Regions from separate parts of the Arthrobacter sp. 05N33_2 genome, predicted to be linked through region 3. Evidence: riboswitches for the same ligand, from Rfam matches in the RefSeq annotation. Region 3 holds a riboswitch; each other region holds the start of a gene.

Region 1 (4,377 bases), on a different contig from region 3:
GGAACTTCAGGGCCTCGGCGGAGAATCCGCCGAAGACCAGGGAATGGATGGCACCGATCCGGGCCACCGCGAGGGTGATGATCACGGTTTCGGGGATGACGGGGAGGTAGATGACCACCCGGTCGCCCTTGGTGATGCCGAGATCCAGGAGGGCATTGGCGGCTTTGGAGACCTCGCGCTGGAGTTCGGCGTAGGTGACGGCACGGCGGTCGCCGGGCTCGCCCTCAAAGTGCAGGGCCACCTTGTCTCCGCGCCCCGCCGCTACGTGGCGGTCGACGCAGTTGTAGGCGACATTGAGCCTGCCCCCTTCGAACCAGGTGATCTGCGGTCCGGTGCCGGCCTCGACGTCGGCCGGGACCCGGCGGTGCGCGGTGTGCCAGGGCTTGGTTTGCTCCGTCGCGCCGCCGGGCAGGTCCGCCCAGTCGAGGCGGAGAGCCTGGGTTTCCCAGAACGCAACCGTCTCTGCCTGGACAGTTCCCGCGGTCGCGGCGCCGCCGTGCCGGGGAAGGTGGTTTCCGAAGGTGCTGCTGCGGTGACGCGCCGGCCCATCGGCGGGGACGCCGTGCACTGCGCCGTCCGTGGACTCGTTCAGGGACCATCCCGAAGAGCCGCGAGAGGAGCCGGGCGCGTCACGCAGCCCTGCTTCGTTCGCCGTCGCGTCCGAAGTGGTTTGGGGGAATGCCTCGGACGCAGTCCGGGCAAAGGTGGGCAGGGCGGAAGAATTCTCAGGGGTCATTGCTGCACTCCATCGGTCCTGGCAGTAGCACCCTTGGTTGCTCCGGCTCCCTCGAATTTCACCGAAGGAGGGCGGAGCGGTGGCGTGGGAATGGTCGTCCCACGTCACCGGGGGGTTGCTGCGGCGTCATCGATCCAGGTCTCTCGGCCGCTCGGGATGGTCACTACCTACTAGAACTTCAGATGCACGATTCCGCAAAATCGGCGTCCGGGAGCGCCGTAATATTCGTTCACCCGGCGTGGGTCCTGCCCAAATCATTCATTTATTCGGCAATTGCCCGGAAAGGTCGCAGGAGTAAGGTTGATGCATGGCCCATGTTAACGATCCGGCAGTCATTGACCGCCTCATGCGAACCAAAGGCACGTGGGCGGTGGTCGGCCTCACCACCAACGAATGGCGCTCGGCGTATGAGGTCTCCCTCTATGTCCGGGACCGGATGGGCATGACCATCATTCCGGTCAACCTTCCGGGCGACGACGTCCACGGCGAGAAGGGGTACCGTTCCCTGTCTGACATCCCGGCGGAGAAGCACCCGATCGACGTCGTGGACTGCTTCGTCAACTCCCACAGGGTGGGCGCAGTCATAGACGAGGCCATCGCAGTAGGCGCCAAGGCCGTCTGGCTGCAGCTGGGCGTCTTCGACGACGCCGCGACGGACCGGGCCAAGGCCGCCGGGCTGGACGTCGTCGTGAACGCGTGCCCCGCCCGCGAAGGCTGGCGCGTGGGCATCTAACGGCCCGGGAATGACGATCAACAGATCGGGAAGAGTCGGTTACAAAATGTGACCGGCTTTTTCTGTATCCGGCCTCCTGCCGTGTGAGATGGACTCGTAACCATCCCGAGCGGCTGAGAGATCTGGCTCCGTGACGCCGCAGCAACCCCCTCCTTTGAGGACGGTGCTACCGCCAGGACCGATGGAGAACCACTGTGTTCTGAGGCTCCCCGGCTTCGCTCAGCGCTGCCCGGAAGCCCGGACCCAGGGCTTTCCTCGGGCGAGCCCGGAGGAAATCATGAACACGCAGACAGCGGCAGCGCCGCGGCCCCGAGCAGGTGGGGGCCTGTGATCGAGATCCAGAACGTCAGCACGTCATTCGCTTCGGCCGCGGGACCTTTCACGGCCGTCGATGACGTCAGCCTGCACATCAGGCGGGGCACCATCCAGGGCATCATCGGGTTCTCCGGCGCCGGCAAATCCACGCTGCTGCGCAACATCAACCTCCTCGAGCGCCCGACGTCGGGCCGCGTCCTGGTGGACGGCGTCGACCTGGTGACCCTGTCCGACGCCGAGCTCCGGACCAAGCGGCATGACATCGGCATGATTTTCCAGCACTTCAATCTCCTCAACAACCTCACAGCCCAGGAAAATGTGGAGCTGTCCCTGAAGTTCGCCGGCGTCGGGAAGGCGGAACGCCGGCGGCGGGCCGCCGAAACCCTGGAAATCGTGGACCTCGCCGACAAAGCGGGAACGTATCCGGCCAAACTCTCCGGGGGCCAGAAACAGCGGGTGGCGATCGCCCGCGCCCTTGCCACCGGGCCCAAAGTGCTGCTCTGTGACGAGCCGACGTCGGCCGTGGATCCCCGGACGACGTCATCGGTCCTGCAATACCTGGCCGACGTCAACGCCGAATTCGGCATCACAATCGTGGTGGTCACCCACGAGATGAATGTCATCAAGGCCATCGCGGACAACGTCGCGGTCATGGAAGAAGGCCGGGTGGTGGAGCAGCTCGACCTCGCCGAACTCCAGCGCCCCGGTTTCCACCCGGCGACGTCGATCGGCCGCTACCTGGTCTCCGATGAGATCCAGCTGGACCGCTCCGGGAGGGGCACCCACACCACAGCCGCGTCGGAGGGCCTGATCAATGTTTGACCGCATCCTGGAAGTCCTGCCCGAAATCGGCGTCGCCATGGGACAGACCCTCACCATGCTGCTGGTGGCCATCCCGCTGGCGGTGCTGCTCGGGACACCGCTGGGTGTCCTGCTCTACACCATCGGTCCCAACGGGCTCAAGCACAGGCCAAAGCTGCACCGGGTCCTGGACGGGCTGGTCAACCTGCTCCGCTCGTTCCCGTTCCTGATCCTGCTGATCGCGATCATTCCCGTGACCAGGTTCATTGTCGGCACGACCATCGGCACGGCCGCCGTCATTGTCCCGCTGACCCTCAACGCCATTCCGTATTTCGCCCGCTTCGTGGAACAGAACCTGAGCCAGCTCGGCGGCGGAGTGGTCGAAGCGGCACGGTCCATGGGCGCCAGCCGGTCCCAGATCGTCCGGGACGTCCTGATTGTGGAGGCGAAGCCCGGACTCGTCAGCTCCATCACCATCATGACCGTCAGCTTCATCTCCTACTCGGCGATGGCCGGACTGGTGGGCGGCGGCGGAATCGGCGACTTCGCCATCCGGTACGGCTATTACCGCTACGAAACGCCGCTCATGATCACCGCCATTGTCCTGATGATCCTGCTGGTCACCATCGTTCAGCTGGGCGGATCCTATGTTGCCCGGCGCCTGGACAAGCGCCTCTGAGCGCCGGCAGCACCCTCGTCCCACCTCCCACAGCGGAAAGCATCCCATGACTTCAACACCCAGTATCCGTTTCGACGGACCCCGTCCGCGCCTGCTGATCAGCGCCTTCGTGATGAACACGTCCAGCCACATCATGGGCGGCCAGTGGCGGCGCCCGGAAGCCCAGCAGCACCGGTTCAACGAACTCCAGCTCTGGATCGACCTGGCCCGCCAGCTCGAAGACGCCAAGTTTGACGCGATCTTCTTCGCCGACGTCGTCGGTCTCTACGGCGACTACGACGGCGGGTGGGCATCGCTGCTGAAAAAGGGCCTGCAGGTGCCGTCCAACGACCCCCTCATTCTGCTGTCCGCGCTCGCCACGGGAACGCGGGAGATCGGGCTGGCCGCGACGTCGTCGGTGATTCAGAGCCATCCGTTCCAGTTCGCCCGGCAGATGTCCACCCTGGACCATATCAGCGGCGGCCGCGTGGCCTGGAACATCGTCACCAGTGTGCTGGAAAACGCGCACCGGAACTTCAACGCCACCGAGCTGACCAAGCATGACGAACGCTACGACTGGGCGGACGAATACGTCGAGGCCGCCTACAAATTGTGGGAAGGGTCCTGGGAAGACGATGCGCTGCTCCGGGACAAGGCGACCGGAGTCCACGCGGACCCGGAGAAAGTCAGCAAGATCTACCACCGCGGGCCCCGGTACTCGATCGACGGACCCCACCTCGCGGCTCCTTCGCCGCAACGCACCCCGGTGCTTTTCCAGGCCGGGAGCTCCGGCCGCGGCCAGCAGTTCTGCGCCGCCAACGCCGAGGCCACCTTCACCCTCGCGCCGAGCACCGAGGTGGCCGCGAAGTACACCGCGGCCGTCCGGGAACAGGCCGTTGCCGCCGGCCGCCATCCGGATGACGTGAAGTTCCTCCAGGGCATGCACTTCGTGGTGGGCGGCACCGAAGCCGAGGCGCACCGCAAGGCCGACGAGCTCGAGGACAGCCTGGACATTGAGGCCCTGCTGGCCCACGTGGGCGGCGGGTTCGGCGTCGACCTCGGCGGCCTGCCGCTGGACACCCCGCTCGGGGACCTTGAAACGGAAGGCAGCCAGGGACATCTCACGGCTATCCG
Region 2 (4,377 bases), on a different contig from region 3:
GCCAGCTCACGGCCGAACTCAACGCCCTCTTCGCGACCATCGAATAGCAACGCGGGGTCAGTTACGGCCCATCCCATGTCCCCGGATGGGCCGTAAGTGACCCCGCGTTGGTGTTGCGCTCACCCCAGGGCGTCCGCGGGCACTGCCGGGCACAGGCGGAACGAGGCCGGGTTGAACGCCGGGAGCATGAACGTTGCGAGCACGGCGTCGAGCATTTCCGGGGCCCAGGTGCTGTTCTCCCCCAGGGTCGCGCAGACACCCAGCACCACGGGCGTTCCGTCGGTGCGGCGGCGGATCTGGACCTGGACCGGCCCGGTCAGCCCGAGCGTGCGGACGGCGGCCAGGCCCAGCTTGCGCACATCCCCGGCCTGGTTCGCCGGCACCCTGCGGCTGACCTCGTCGCTGCCGGCGCGTCCATACGGAGTCCTGGTCTTCTCGAGGACCACCGCCACCGGCGCCATCGCGTTGCGTGCCGGGGTGCCGAACACCAGGCACACATAGTCGGCGCCCGGGATAAATTCCTGGACCAGTTGCCCCGCCGGCATGTTCTTCCAGCTAACGGAGTCGGTTCCGGCCAGCAGGTGGATACCATGGGAGCCTTTGAAGACCCGCGGCTTGACCACCACGGGGCCGCTGAGGCCGGCGAGGGAAGCCGGCGCGGCGGCGAGGTCGCCCGGAACCGCGAACCGGGGCACCGGGATGCCGGCGGCTTGCAGCGCCCAGGTGGTGAACAGGTGGTCGTTGGCGAGGGCCACCGCGGCGGGGTCGGCCACGATGATCCGCACGTCCTGGGCGAATCCGGCGCGGGCCGCGGCCAGGACCGGGAGTTCCACGGTGAGGGTCGGAATGATGACGTTGATGGCTTCGCGGTCCACCACCCGGCGCAGGTCCAGGACCATGTCCGGGTTCGTCGCCGGCAGGAGCCTGACCGCGGCGGCGGGAGCCTCCCCGGCCTGGCGGGTGTCGGCACGGGCGTCGGAGCCGAGGTACGGGAGGCCCCGGGCTTCGAGCTGGGCCGCGACGGCCCGTCCGGCGGCGCTTGTAATCCCGGTAACGAGTATGCGCGGGCCCACGATTGCTCCATTCCGCCGTCACCGGCCGGACCGCGGCTGCGGCTCCGACCGTTCCAGCCACCGATTCCCAGACAGCTTGTTGATGGACAGACGGGTCGATTCCGGGACTGCTTGATTCACACATTGCTCGAATCACCTGCAGCTCCGGCCGACTCGTCGGACCTAATCCCCCCAGTAAACGGCGAAACGTCCCGGCAGACACGAGTGGGCTGTACCCGAAACTGGAGCCCGCCACTACTCGCCCGGGCCGCGGTCCGGTTACGGAACATGACGACGGCGGCGGTGCGGGCCGGCGTCGCAGGTGTTACGTTTTTGGGGAGTAATGAGAACCGGTGCCAAGCCCTGACTGGCCGGTCGGCAACCCTCCCTTTCGCGGCGGGGTGCCTCAGGTGAATACTCGGCAATCGAGAATTCGAGCTGCAAGCGTGAAAGAGGAGATCCGTCGTGACCGACACGTCAATACCCACAACAGCCGCACCCGGCACAGCACCCGGTACCGCACCCGGGGGCGAGGAGAGGCTGGCCTACCGCCTGTTCACCGGGGCGGATGACCGCGCCTTTTGCGAGCGGGTGTCAGCCGCCCTGGCCGAGGGCTACGTGCTGCATGGAAGCCCCGCCGCCAGCTTCAACGGAAGCACCGTGATCGTGGCGCAGGCGCTGGTCCTGCCGGCCGCGATTGCCAGTGCGGACGCCGCCGTGGCCAATGCGGTTGATGAGCTCGACGCCGACGAATTTGGCGCCGACGGGGCCTTCGCGGGCCACGCATGAGCTACGCCGGAGACCTCAGCCCGCAGGAGGCGTGGGCCAAGCTGGAGGCCGGAGCCATCCTGGTGGATGTCCGGACCGAGGGCGAATGGGCCCACATCGGCATCCCGGACACCGCGGCCGCGGGCGAGAGCCGCAACGATCCGCTCTTCATCCAGTGGAACCTCGCCGGCGGCACGCCGAACCCGCACTTCGTGGAACAGCTAAGGCAGCAGGCGCCGGAGGACACCGCCGTCGAACTGGTGTTCCTTTGCCGTTCCGGGGCCCGGTCGATCGCGGCCGCGACGGCCGCGACGGCCGCCGGCTACACCTCGTACAACGTCCTTGAGGGCTTCGAAGGCGAGACCGACCGCTTTGGCGAACGCACCGTCAATGGCTGGAAGAACCGCGGCCTGCCCACCAACCTCGGAAAGATCTAAGTGACTTTCAATCCCGACGCCGCCGGCTGGGCGGCCGACACCCAGGCCGTCCGTGGCGGCCTTGACCGCACCGGCTTCCAGGAAACCACCGAGCCGATCTTCCTCAACTCAGGATTCGTCTACGAGTCCGCGGCTGCCGCCGAGCGCGCCTTCACCGGTGAGGACGAGCGCTTCGTCTACTCCCGCTACGGCAACCCCTCCGTCGCCACCTTCCAGGAGCGGCTCCGGCTGCTCGAGGGAACGGAGGCGTGTTTCGCGACGGCGTCCGGCATGTCCGCCGTCTTCACCGCCCTGGGCGCGCTGTTGGCGGCCGGCGACCGGGTGGTCGCGGCCCGCTCGCTGTTCGGCTCGTGCTTCGTGATCCTCAACGAAATCCTGCCGCGCTGGGGTGTCGAGACGGTCTTCGTGGACGGCCCGGACCTGGAGCAGTGGAAATCCGCGCTGTCCGAGCCGACCACGGCGGTGTTCTTCGAGTCGCCGTCGAACCCGATGCAGGAAATCGTGGACATCGCCGCCGTGAGCAAACTGGCGCACGCGGCCGGCGCCACGGTGGTGGTTGACAACGTCTTCGCCACCCCGCTGCTCCAGCGCTGCGGCGACCTCGGCGCGGACGTGGTGGTCTACTCCGGCACCAAGCACATCGACGGCCAGGGCCGCGTCCTGGGCGGGGCCATCCTGGGCACCAAGGAATTCATCGACGGGCCCGTCAAGCAGCTCATGCGGCACACCGGTCCGGCGCTTTCGGCGTTCAACGCCTGGGTGCTCACCAAGGGCCTGGAGACCATGGCCCTGCGCGTCAACCATTCCTCGGCCTCCGCACTGCGGCTGGCCGAATGGCTCGAGGGACAGCCTGCGGTCGGCTGTGTAAAGTACCCGCTGCTGCCGTCCCACCCGCAGTACCCGCTCGCAGTGCAGCAGATGAAGGCCGGCGGGACCGTGCTCACCCTGGAACTGCAGCCCTCCCCCGGGCGCACGGCGAAGCAGGCCGCGTTCGCACTCCTGGACGCGCTGCGGATCATCGACATCTCCAACAACCTGGGCGATGCCAAAACGCTCATCACGCACCCGGCCACCACCACGCACCGCGCGATGGGCCCGGAAGGCCGCGCGGCGATCGGGCTCAGCGACGGCGTGGTCCGGCTGTCGGTGGGCCTGGAGGATGTGGAGGACCTGATCCGCGACCTCGGCCAGGCGCTCAAGCAGGTCTAAACACTTAAACAGGTCCAGGCGCTCAAAGCAGGTCCAGGGCCATGGCCGCTCAGGCCCAGGCCGCCTTGAGCGCCCGCCAGGCGTCGTCGTCGAGCATGCTGGACGGTGTGACGGCGACGGCGGCCGCCCCGCCGGAGACAGACGCCTCCAGCCCGGCCGCCAGGTCCGCGGCCGAGATGCGCCCGTCCTTGGCCCACATCCCGACCGAGATGGCGAACTTCCCGGACCGCTTCGCCATGGCCGCGGCCAGCTCGGCGGAATAGGCGGGAGCGGCGTCGTTGAGCCCGAAGTAGTCCCACAAGACCAGCCGGTCCGCGGCCGCGGCGAGCAGCCCGTAGTCATGGCCGCTCTCCGGCCGGTCGCCGGCGGGATCGTCCCACGGCGCCCGGACGTCCATGTCGAGCGTGGCACCGTTCGCGTGGGCGGCCGCCGCCGCCTTGGCCACGATGGCCGCCACCCCCTTCGACCGCCAGGCCCCAAGGCTCGGGTGTTCGACGTCGATGTCCCCGTTCGCGAGCCGCGGCCAATCCGTCCCGCCGCTGGCCAGCCGGTAGGAATCGCGGTCGTCGCCGCCGTAGGTGTTGTTATCGAACATCAGTTCCGTCAAGGCCACGGCGTCCGGCTGGTACCGCCTGGTCACCTCGGCCACCAAGTCGACCAGCCGCTCCCCGACGGGTCCCGTCGTGAGTGCGCTGACGCTGGCGAACTCCGTGGAGCGGGTGCCGTCGAAGTTGATGCCGGCCAGGCCCGGGTTGGTACGGATCCAGCCGGGGATCAGCAGGTCGATGGTCAGTGTGATCCTGCGTTTCCTGCCATCACCGCCGGTCCCCAGTGCCTTGACCGCTTCGGCCACGTGGTCACGGCCCGGGACGGCCTCCACCTCGGGGTGGGCGTCCCAAGGGAACGCCGTC
Region 3 (4,377 bases):
CCATGTGGTGGCCAGCCCCAGCCTCTATGGCGGAACCTACAACCTGCTCGCGCACACGCTGAAGAAGTTCGGCATCTCCGTGACCTTCGTGGCGGACCCGGACAACCTGGACCAGTGGCGGGACGCCGTCCAGCCCAACACCAAGCTGTTCTTCGGCGAAGTGGTCTCCAACCCCCGCCAGGACGTCCTGGACATCGAGGGCGTCTCCCGGGTGGCGCACGAGGCCGGCGTGCCGCTGGTTGTCGACAACACGCTCTCCACCCCCTACCTGATCCGGCCGATCGAGTGGGGCGCGGACATCGTGGTSCATTCSGCCACCAAGTACCTYGGCGGGCACGGMKCYGCSATCGCCGGCGTSATCGTGGACTCCGGCAACTTCGAYTTCGGGAAGGACCCKGAGCGGTTCCCCRRCTTCAACACYCCCGACCCCAACTACAACGGCCTGGTCTACGCCCGCGACCTCGGAGCGGGCGGCGCGCTGGGCGCGAATCTCTCCTACATCCTCAAGGCCCGGGTCCAGCTCCTGCGCGACCTCGGCTCCGCGGTGTCCCCGTTCAACGCCTTCCTCATCGCCCAGGGCATCGAAACGCTGAGCCTGCGCGTCGAGCGCCACGTGGCCAACGCCACGAAGGTGGCGCACTGGCTGGAGGGGCGGAACGACGTCGAATCGGTCGCCTACGCCGGGCTGCCGTCCAGCCCCTGGTACGAGCGCGGCCGCAAGTACGGGCCCAAGGGGACCGGCGCCGTCGTGGCGTTCAACATTGCCGGGGGAGCAGAGGCTGGCAAGCGGTTCGTCGATGCCCTCGAACTGCACTCGCACGTCGCGAACATCGGCGATGTCCGGTCGCTGGTGATCCATCCGGCGTCGACCACCCACAGCCAGCTCTCGCCCGAACAGCAGGTGATCGCCGGGGTGAACCCCGGGCTGGTGCGGCTTTCGGTGGGACTGGAGCACATYGACGACATCCTCGCGGACCTCGACGCCGGATTCCGCGCGGCCAAGTCCGTCTAGGCCGAAGCCCACGCCGAATTTCCCCACCTTTGCGGGCATGACACCGGGAATCGCCGGCACTTCCGGGCGACCCGCCGGTCACGGCTGTCAAAGGTGGGGAGTCTGCGGTGCTGACGGGTCCGGCTGTCACATGGAAGTCATAATCTTCGTCATTTCCGCACCCCGTTTCGTAGACTCGTACCAGGTCATGAGTGCCAGCGACAGCCCCGGCTTGCTGGCCGGCAACCCTCCTTTTGCGGCGGGGTGCCCCGGGTGAAGACCTGGCCTGCCGGTCAGCTGACGGCGGGCAAGCGCGAAGATAGGTCCTCACATGACGATTGCCGTCACCCGCACGGGTGTTCCCGAAACCAAACCATCCCGGACCCCTGACGGGACCGTCCAGTTCGTCAGGATCGGTGATCTGCAGCTCGAATCCGGGACTCCGTTGCCGGATGTGGTGCTCGCCTACGAGACCTGGGGGACCCTGAACGCGGACGCCTCCAACGCCGTGCTCATTGAACACGCCCTGACCGGCGACACACACGTGACCCGCGGCGAGAGCGGGGAGCCCGGCTGGTGGGAACAGCTCGCCGGACCCGGGGCTCCCGTGGACACGGACAAGTATTTCGTCGTTTCGATCAACATCCTGGGCGGCTGCTACGGATCCACCGGACCTTCCACCCCGGCCCCCGACGGGCGCCCTTGGGGATCGCGGTTCCCGCTGGTCACCCTGCGGGACACCGCCGCCGCCGAGGCGCGGCTGGCCGATGCCCTGGGCATCGGCAGCTGGTATGCGGTGCTGGGCGGCTCGCTCGGCGGCGCGCGCGCCCTTGAATGGGCCGTCACGTTTCCCGGCCGGGTCCGGCGCTGCGCCGTGATTTCCGTCGGCGCCAGCAGCACCGCCGAACAGATTGCCTTCGCGCAGGCCCAGACGCTGGCCATCCGCCAGGACCCCCACTTCAAGGGCGGGGACTACTACGGCGGCCCGGAACCCGAGGCAGGGCTCGCCCTCGCCCGGCGCATCGCGCACATCACCTACCGCTCAGCGGCCGAACTGGACGGCCGGTTTGGCCGCAACGCCCAGGAGTCCGAGACGCCCCTGGAAGCCGGATCGCTGGCCGGACGCGGGCGCTACCAGGTGGAAAGCTACCTGGACCACCAGGGCAGCAAACTGGCCCGGCGTTTCGACGCGAATAGCTACATCGCGATCACCGAAGCCCTCATGAGCCACGATGTGTGCCGGGGGCGCGGAAGCCTCGGGGAGGCACTGGCCCCGGCCACCGCCGAATTCCTGGTGGCGGCCGTGGACTCGGACCGCCTGTATTTCCCGGCCCAGTCCCGTCAACTGGCAGAGGCCCTGCCGGGCCGCCCGGAACTGCACATCATTGAAGCGCCGATCGGCCACGACGGCTTCCTGACCGAAATCGGCCAGCTCAGCGGGCAGCTCCGGGAGACCTTCTTCGGCCACTAGGCCGGCCCGCTTGTGCATTTTTGCAGATGCGCTCTGCACTAATGGCCGTTGAGGCTCAGGGCGGGAGCGTCCATACTCATGGGGAATGACGCCATGTGCCCTACATCACGGGCGTCCTCAGTCCAATGGTCCGCAGGGTGTCGAAGGCGACACCGAAGGAGTTCACATGAGCACGGAAAACGCCGCGACAACGCGCGCAGACGAGCCGGACGTCAAAACGTCCGGACTGAAGAAGGTAGTAACGGCCTCCATGGCCGGCACGGTGGTGGAGTGGTATGAATTCTTCCTCTACGCCTCCGCCGCCACGCTGGTCTTCGGCAAGACGTTCTTCCCCAATTCGGGCACCGAACTCGACGGCATTATCGCCGCGTTCCTGACCTACGCCGTCGGATTCGTCGCCCGCCCGATCGGCGGCATCGTCTTTGGCCACTTCGGCGACAAGTTCGGCCGCAAGCAGCTGCTCCAGGTCAGCATCCTCCTGGTGGGCGTTTCCACCTTCCTGATGGGCTGCCTGCCCACCTTCGCGCAGATCGGCTACTGGGCCCCGGCACTGCTGGTCTTCCTGCGCTTCGCCCAGGGCTTCGCCGTCGGCGGCGAATGGGGCGGCGCCGTCCTCCTCGTCGCCGAGCACAGCCCCAGCAAGTCCCGCGGGTTCTGGGCCAGCTGGCCCCAGTCCGCCGTTCCGCTCGGCAACCTGCTCGCCACCGCCGTGCTGTTCACGCTGTCCTCCGTGCTGTCCTCCGCCGACTTCCTCAGCTGGGGCTGGCGCGTCGCCTTCTGGCTCTCCGCCGTGATCGTGCTGGTCGGCTACTACATCCGCACCAAGGTCCAGGACGCCCCCATCTTCCTGGAGGCCCAAAAGGAAGTCGAGGTTGAGAACAAGGGCTACGGCGTGGCCGAAGTCTTCCGCCGCTACCCGCGCGGCGTCTTCACCGCGATGGGCCTGCGCTTCGCCGAGAACATCCTCTACTACCTCGTGGTCACGTTCTCGATCACGTACCTGAAGGTCGTCGTCCAGACGGACACCTCGCGGATCCTGCTGCTGCTGCTCGTGGCGCACTTCGTCCACTTCGCCGTGATTCCGATGGTCGGCAGGCTCTCGGACAACGTCGGCCGCAAGCCCGTCTACATGGCCGGCGCCATCCTCGGCGGCACGTGGGGCTTCTTCGCCTTCCCGATGATGGATACCAAGAACGACTTCATCATCCTCGCCGCGATCACCATCGGCCTGCTGTTCCACTCCCTGATGTACGCCGGCCAGCCGGCGCTCATGGCTGAAATGTTCCCGACCCGGATGCGCTACTCCGGTGTCTCGCTGGGCTACCAGGTCACCTCGATTGTGGCCGGTTCGCTGGCTCCGATCATCGCCGTCGCGCTCCTGAGCCAGTACAAGTCCTCGGTCCCGGTCGCCATCTACCTCCTCGGCGCCTGTGTGGTCACTTTGGTTGCGGTGTTCTTCCTGAAGGAAACCCGCGGCATTTCGCTCCGCGACGTCGACGCCGCCGACGCCCGTGGCACCGCCGACCTCCTCGCCGCCAGCAAGCGGTAATCCTCACCGGCCTCACCAGACCCGGTGGGGGCAGACTGCCCGGATCCGCGCACCGCGCGGACCCGGGCAGTCTGCGTTAACTCGGCAGGCTAACGCCGCAGGTTAACGCGGCAGGCTAACGCCGCAGGCACCAGTCCGGCTGCGCTGGCGCCTCAGGCGGACAGCACATCCTGCCGCTCCCGGATTTCGCCGCGAATCGCCTCCAGCACGGCACGGACCGGGGCCGAACGCAGCGCCTCGGGCCGGGCCACAGCCCAGATGGGCAGCTGGCGCTGGAAGTCGTCCGGCAGGACGGGCAGAAATTCCGGCCGGCCCGCCACGAGGAAATTGGGGAGCAGGCCTATCCCGGCGCCCCGCCGGACGGCC
Region 4 (4,377 bases), on a different contig from region 3:
AAGGCGCGGCGCCAGAACGGCGTGAGCCGTTCACCAAGGATTTCGGGAAGGCTCTTGCCCGTGACGATCCCGAGCTTGGCGGACTGGTACTGGACGAGGACGGCCATGACGTTGGCGGCCACGAGGACCCACACCAGCAGATAGCCGTACTGCGCTCCGGCGGTCAGGTTGGCGGCCACGTTTCCGGGGTCCACGTAGGCGATCGACGCCACGAAGGCCGGTCCCAACAGGCCGATCAGCGCCCTCCGGGCCCCCGGGTGTTTGTAAGTGGGGGCGTCCTGCGCCGGTTGCCCGTGTCCCGTTAGCTCCAGCACTGCCAGCTCCTGTGATTGGCGCGTCGGCGTTGACGCGATGATCGGCGCCGGCCGGAAAACAGCCGGTGTCAAAGTTTCGTGTGCCTATAAGAATTTATTAGGCATACCGAAACAATAAGCCCGGCGGGCGCTGCGTGCAATCCGGGGGAATCCGGGGTGAGCGTGCATCAGGCCCGGAAGGCCCGCCACGTCTGGGTCAGGTAGGGCAGCCGGAGCACCTCGCCCGGCATGTGTCCCAGGTGCTCGTGCAGGTACCAGGCGAGGTTGGCGGTGACCTTGGCCCGGGTGGAGTCCGATGCCGCGAGATAGTAGCTGCGGGACTTGGCCAGCTCCTGGATGTCCTCCGTCGTGACGGAATCCTCCCAGCGCGTCAGGTGGCTCTCCAGCCCGGTGAACTCGGGGCCCACGGCCGGACGGAAGTGTGGTTTGTGGACGTCCCCGGCGTGCATGATCCGGGAGAGCCGGTGCACCCAGGGCACGCTGGTGTCCAGCTGGTTCCAGATCAGGCCCAGCACGCCGTGCGGCCGCAGGATCCGGGCAATCTCGGTGCTTGCCAGGCCGGGGTCGCACCAGTGCCACGCCTGGGCGACCGTGACCAGGTCAAAGGACTCCGGCTCGAGACCGGTGTCCTCGGCGCTGCCCTCGATGGCGGTAACGACCGGCAGGGTCCGGCGCAACTGCCCGAGCATGTCGGCAGAGGGGTCCACGGCCACCGTGCCCAGTCCGCGTTCTGCCAAAAGGGAGGTGAATTTCCCGGTGCCCGCGCCAATGTCCGCGGCGTCCCTGGCTCCCGACGGGACCAGCCAGTCGGCTGACTCCTGCGGATAGCCGGGGCGGACGCGCTCGTAGTGCTCCCCGCCGTCCTGGAAGCTTTGTCCAAGTTCCTGGCGCCGCACGCTGTGCAGCTTCGGTCCGCTGTGCAGTTTCGGTCCGCTGTGCGGCTTGACTCCGCTGTGGAGCCTGGGGCCGGCGCTTGCCACGTGCGATCTCCTTCGGGAAGGTCCTGCTGGTTTCAGATACCTTTCGAATTTACCGCACCCGCGCCGGGCCCTGATCCTGCCTAGTCGAGGGTGCAGGGCGCAGCGCCGGCGGTGCCCGGGGTGTTCGGCGCCCAGTGGGGATAGCTGCGGGTATCGTTGGCCGGCACCCAGCGGCCGGCGTCCACCACGTAATCCCAGCCGAGTCCGTTCTGCCGCAGCTGCTGCAGGCCGGCCAGCAGGCGTTCGGCGTCCTCAAGCCGTGAGCCGAGGCCGAAGCTGGCCCGCAGGGAGCCGGCGGGCAGGCCGAGCCGCTTGAGCAGCGGGTGGGCACAGAAGCGGCCGTCGCGCAGGCCAATGCCGTGTTCGGCTGACAGGTAGGCGGCCACCAGTCCGGCGTCGTAGCCTTCCACGGAAAAGTTCACGACGCCGATCGTGCCGGTGTCCGGCTGATCGCCTCCAGTGGAAGAAGCGGAGGAAGAATCGGAAGCCGAATCGGCAAAGATCCGGTGCACGGTTACTCCCTCGATGCCCTGGAGGCCCTCGACGAGGAAGGACCGGATGGCGTCCTCGTGGGCCTGCCACTGCTCCGGGTCCAGGGCCGCAATGACCTGGGTGGCGCGGGCGAGGGCCGCCGCACCGAGGACGTTCGGCGAGCCGCCCTCGTGCCGGGCAGGTCCCGTGGTCCAGCTGACGGAGTCGAGCCGGGCATCGCGGACCGCGCCGCCGCCGGCCAGGTGCGGGGTGCCGGCGTCGAGCCAGTCCGTCCGCCCCACCAGCACGCCGGCGCCGAACGGGGCGTACAGCTTGTGCCCCGAGAAGGCGAGGTAATCGACGTCGTCCGCGGCGATATTGATCCGCCGGTGCGGGGCGAGCTGCGCGGCGTCGACAACGATCCTGGCGCCGTATTCGTGCGCCAGTGCGGCCAGGGTCCGGATCGGGAGGATCTCTCCGGTGACGTTGGAGGCGCCGGTGACGGCCAACAGGCTGACGCCGCCGCGGGCGAGTTCGTCGCGCAGGCGGTCCACGGTGGCCGCGAGGGTGGCGGCGGCCACGACGCTGCGGTGCGGGACATTCTGCCAGGGCAGGAGGTTGGCGTGGTGTTCGATGTCGAGGTAGAGGACCTCGCCCGCGGGCCGCCCGTCGCGCAGCGGCAGGCAGCCGGCCAGCAGGTTCAGGGAATCGGTGGTGTTGCGCGTGAAGATCACGGAATCGCCGGGCCGGCCGCCCACGAAGTCCCGCACGATGTCCCGGGCGTTCTCGTAGACGGAGGTGCTGATCTGCGATGCGTAGCCGGCCCCGCGGTGCACGCTTGCGTAGTACGGCAGGATTTCGTTCAGGTAGGCCGAGACCACGGACAGGGCCGGGGCGGAGGCGCCGTAGTCGAGGTTGGCGTAGCGCGCGTGGCCGCCGGTGATCAGCGGGGCCTGGATTTCGGCCCCGGTGACGGCTGCCAGCGGGCGGGCCGCGAGGGCAAGCCGTGCATGGAATTCAGGGGCAACGGGGAAAATGGCAGTTGTCATGGGACCTCACTCGAACAGGACCCCACACCGTGGGAATCCGCGCTTGCCGGGTCCGTTCCGGACCGGCCAGGTCGTCACCCGGGGCACCCCACCGCGACTGGAGGGTTGCCGGCCAGCAAACCGGGGTTTAGCGCTGGCACTCGTGACCTGCATCGAGCGTAGGACATCGGCGCAGCCGGGGAAAAGGCGGCCGCCGATTGTGAAGCGGATTATTACGGGCGCGGATCAGTTGTTCGGGTGGGCCTGAAAGAGGTCGTCGAGTCCGGGGTTGAGCCGCTTGAGCACTTCCGAGTGCAGGATCGAATTGGTGGCCAGGGCGTTGCCGCCGAAGGGGCCGTCCTCGCCTTCGAGCGAGGTGAAGCGGCCGCYGGCCTCGGTCACGATGGGCACCAGGGCGGCCATGTCATAGAGGTTCAGCTCGGGTTCGCAGGCGATGTCCACGGCGCCCTCGGCCACGAGGCAGTACGACCAGAAGTCACCGTAGGCGCGGGTCCGCCACACTTCCTCGGTCAGGCCCAGGAACTCGTCCAGGTTCCCGCGTTCCTTCCAGCCGCCAAGGCTGGAGTAGGACAGCGAGGCGTCCTCTAGATTGGAGACGTTGGATACCTTCAACCGTGTGGCGGCGGCGAGCGAGCGGCCCGTGTAGGCGCCCGCACCCTTGGCGGCCCACCAGCGCTTGCCCAGTGCCGGCGCGCTGACGACGCCGACCACCGGCTCGCCYTCRTCGACGAGGGCGATCAGCGTGGCCCAGACCGGGACGCCACGGACAAAGTTCTTCGTGCCGTCGATCGGGTCGATAATCCACCGGCGGGAACCGTGGCCCGAGCTGCCGAACTCTTCGCCCAGGACCGCGTCACGCGGACGTGACCGGGAGAGCTGGCCGCGGATGGCCTCTTCCGCGGACTTGTCGGCATCGGTGACGGGTGTGAGGTCGGGCTTCGTCTCGATCCGAAGGTCGAGCGCCTTGAAGCGGCTCATGGTCTGGGAATCGACCGAATCTGCCAGTACATGGGCAAGGCGCAGGTCATCGTTGTAGCTCGAAGCGGGTTGACTCATGGTTCCAAACTACCGTCAAACCGGGCCGCCGGGCGGGAGGCCGCGGCACGGCGCCGCCGCCCCGTTGCCGGTCCGGCTAGGAGACGGTGCCCAGTTCCTTGGTTTCCTGCGCTTCCATCCGCGGGTCCGTGCCCAGCAGCCGGCGCAGGGACGCGAGCCTGGCCGGTCCCGAGGGCCCCGCGTGCCCGGCCGCAACCCACTTGTCTACGCCGCAGTTGACGGCGGTGGAGTCATGCTTGCAGCCGCGTTCGCAATCATCGGTGCCGGGTTCCAGGTCCGGGAAGGAACGCAGGATCCGGTCCGGGTCCACGTGGGCCAGGCCGAAGGACCGGATGCCGGGGGTGTCGATGATCCAGCTGCCGGCCGGGGCATCGTTGACTTTGAGCGCCAGTGCCGAGGAGGACGTGTGGCGGCCGCGGCCGGTTACCGCGTTCACGCCTCCCGTGGCCCGCTCGGCCCCGGTCAGGGCGTTGACCATGGTGGACTTGCCGACGCCGGAATGGCCCA

The links. Region 3 has a riboswitch for S-adenosylmethionine ahead of metX (homoserine O-acetyltransferase MetX). Riboswitches for the same ligand answer to the same signal wherever they lie in the genome.
Region 1: linked by a shared signal. The riboswitch ahead of AC1DHX_RS03100 (methionine ABC transporter ATP-binding protein) and the one ahead of metX (homoserine O-acetyltransferase MetX) in region 3 are both predicted to bind S-adenosylmethionine.
Region 2: linked by a shared signal. The riboswitch ahead of AC1DHX_RS04935 (DUF1737 domain-containing protein) and the one ahead of metX (homoserine O-acetyltransferase MetX) in region 3 are both predicted to bind S-adenosylmethionine.
Region 4: linked by a shared signal. The riboswitch ahead of AC1DHX_RS13840 (aminotransferase class V-fold PLP-dependent enzyme) and the one ahead of metX (homoserine O-acetyltransferase MetX) in region 3 are both predicted to bind S-adenosylmethionine.

The regions. Positions count from the first base shown of each region.
Region 1 is NZ_JBFTNJ010000002.1:45,387-49,763, forward strand. Features, by position in the region: gene acs (acetate--CoA ligase) at 1-736, opposite strand, end outside; gene AC1DHX_RS03095 (CoA-binding protein) at 1,044-1,469, shown strand; SAM riboswitch class I at 1,567-1,657, shown strand; gene AC1DHX_RS03100 (methionine ABC transporter ATP-binding protein) at 1,797-2,606, shown strand; gene AC1DHX_RS03105 (methionine ABC transporter permease) at 2,599-3,264, shown strand; gene AC1DHX_RS03110 (LLM class flavin-dependent oxidoreductase) at 3,311-4,377, shown strand, end outside.
Region 2 is NZ_JBFTNJ010000004.1:120,143-124,519, forward strand. Features, by position in the region: gene AC1DHX_RS04925 (aminodeoxychorismate lyase) at 1-47, shown strand, start outside; gene AC1DHX_RS04930 (ATP-grasp domain-containing protein) at 120-1,073, opposite strand; SAM riboswitch class IV at 1,392-1,505, shown strand; gene AC1DHX_RS04935 (DUF1737 domain-containing protein) at 1,533-1,841, shown strand; gene AC1DHX_RS04940 (rhodanese-like domain-containing protein) at 1,838-2,257, shown strand; gene AC1DHX_RS04945 (O-succinylhomoserine sulfhydrylase) at 2,258-3,466, shown strand; gene AC1DHX_RS04950 (hypothetical protein) at 3,516-4,377, opposite strand, start outside.
Region 3 is NZ_JBFTNJ010000024.1:2,117-6,493, forward strand. Features, by position in the region: gene AC1DHX_RS11775 (bifunctional o-acetylhomoserine/o-acetylserine sulfhydrylase) at 1-1,012, shown strand, start outside; SAM riboswitch class IV at 1,196-1,311, shown strand; gene metX (homoserine O-acetyltransferase MetX) at 1,323-2,462, shown strand; gene AC1DHX_RS11785 (MFS transporter) at 2,629-4,011, shown strand; gene AC1DHX_RS11790 (LysR family transcriptional regulator) at 4,164-4,377, opposite strand, start outside.
Region 4 is NZ_JBFTNJ010000035.1:6,528-10,904, forward strand. Features, by position in the region: gene AC1DHX_RS13830 (Nramp family divalent metal transporter) at 1-314, opposite strand, end outside; gene AC1DHX_RS13835 (class I SAM-dependent methyltransferase) at 482-1,237, opposite strand; gene AC1DHX_RS13840 (aminotransferase class V-fold PLP-dependent enzyme) at 1,375-2,814, opposite strand; SAM riboswitch class IV at 2,849-2,962, opposite strand; gene hisN (histidinol-phosphatase) at 3,040-3,870, opposite strand; gene rsgA (ribosome small subunit-dependent GTPase A) at 3,947-4,377, opposite strand, start outside.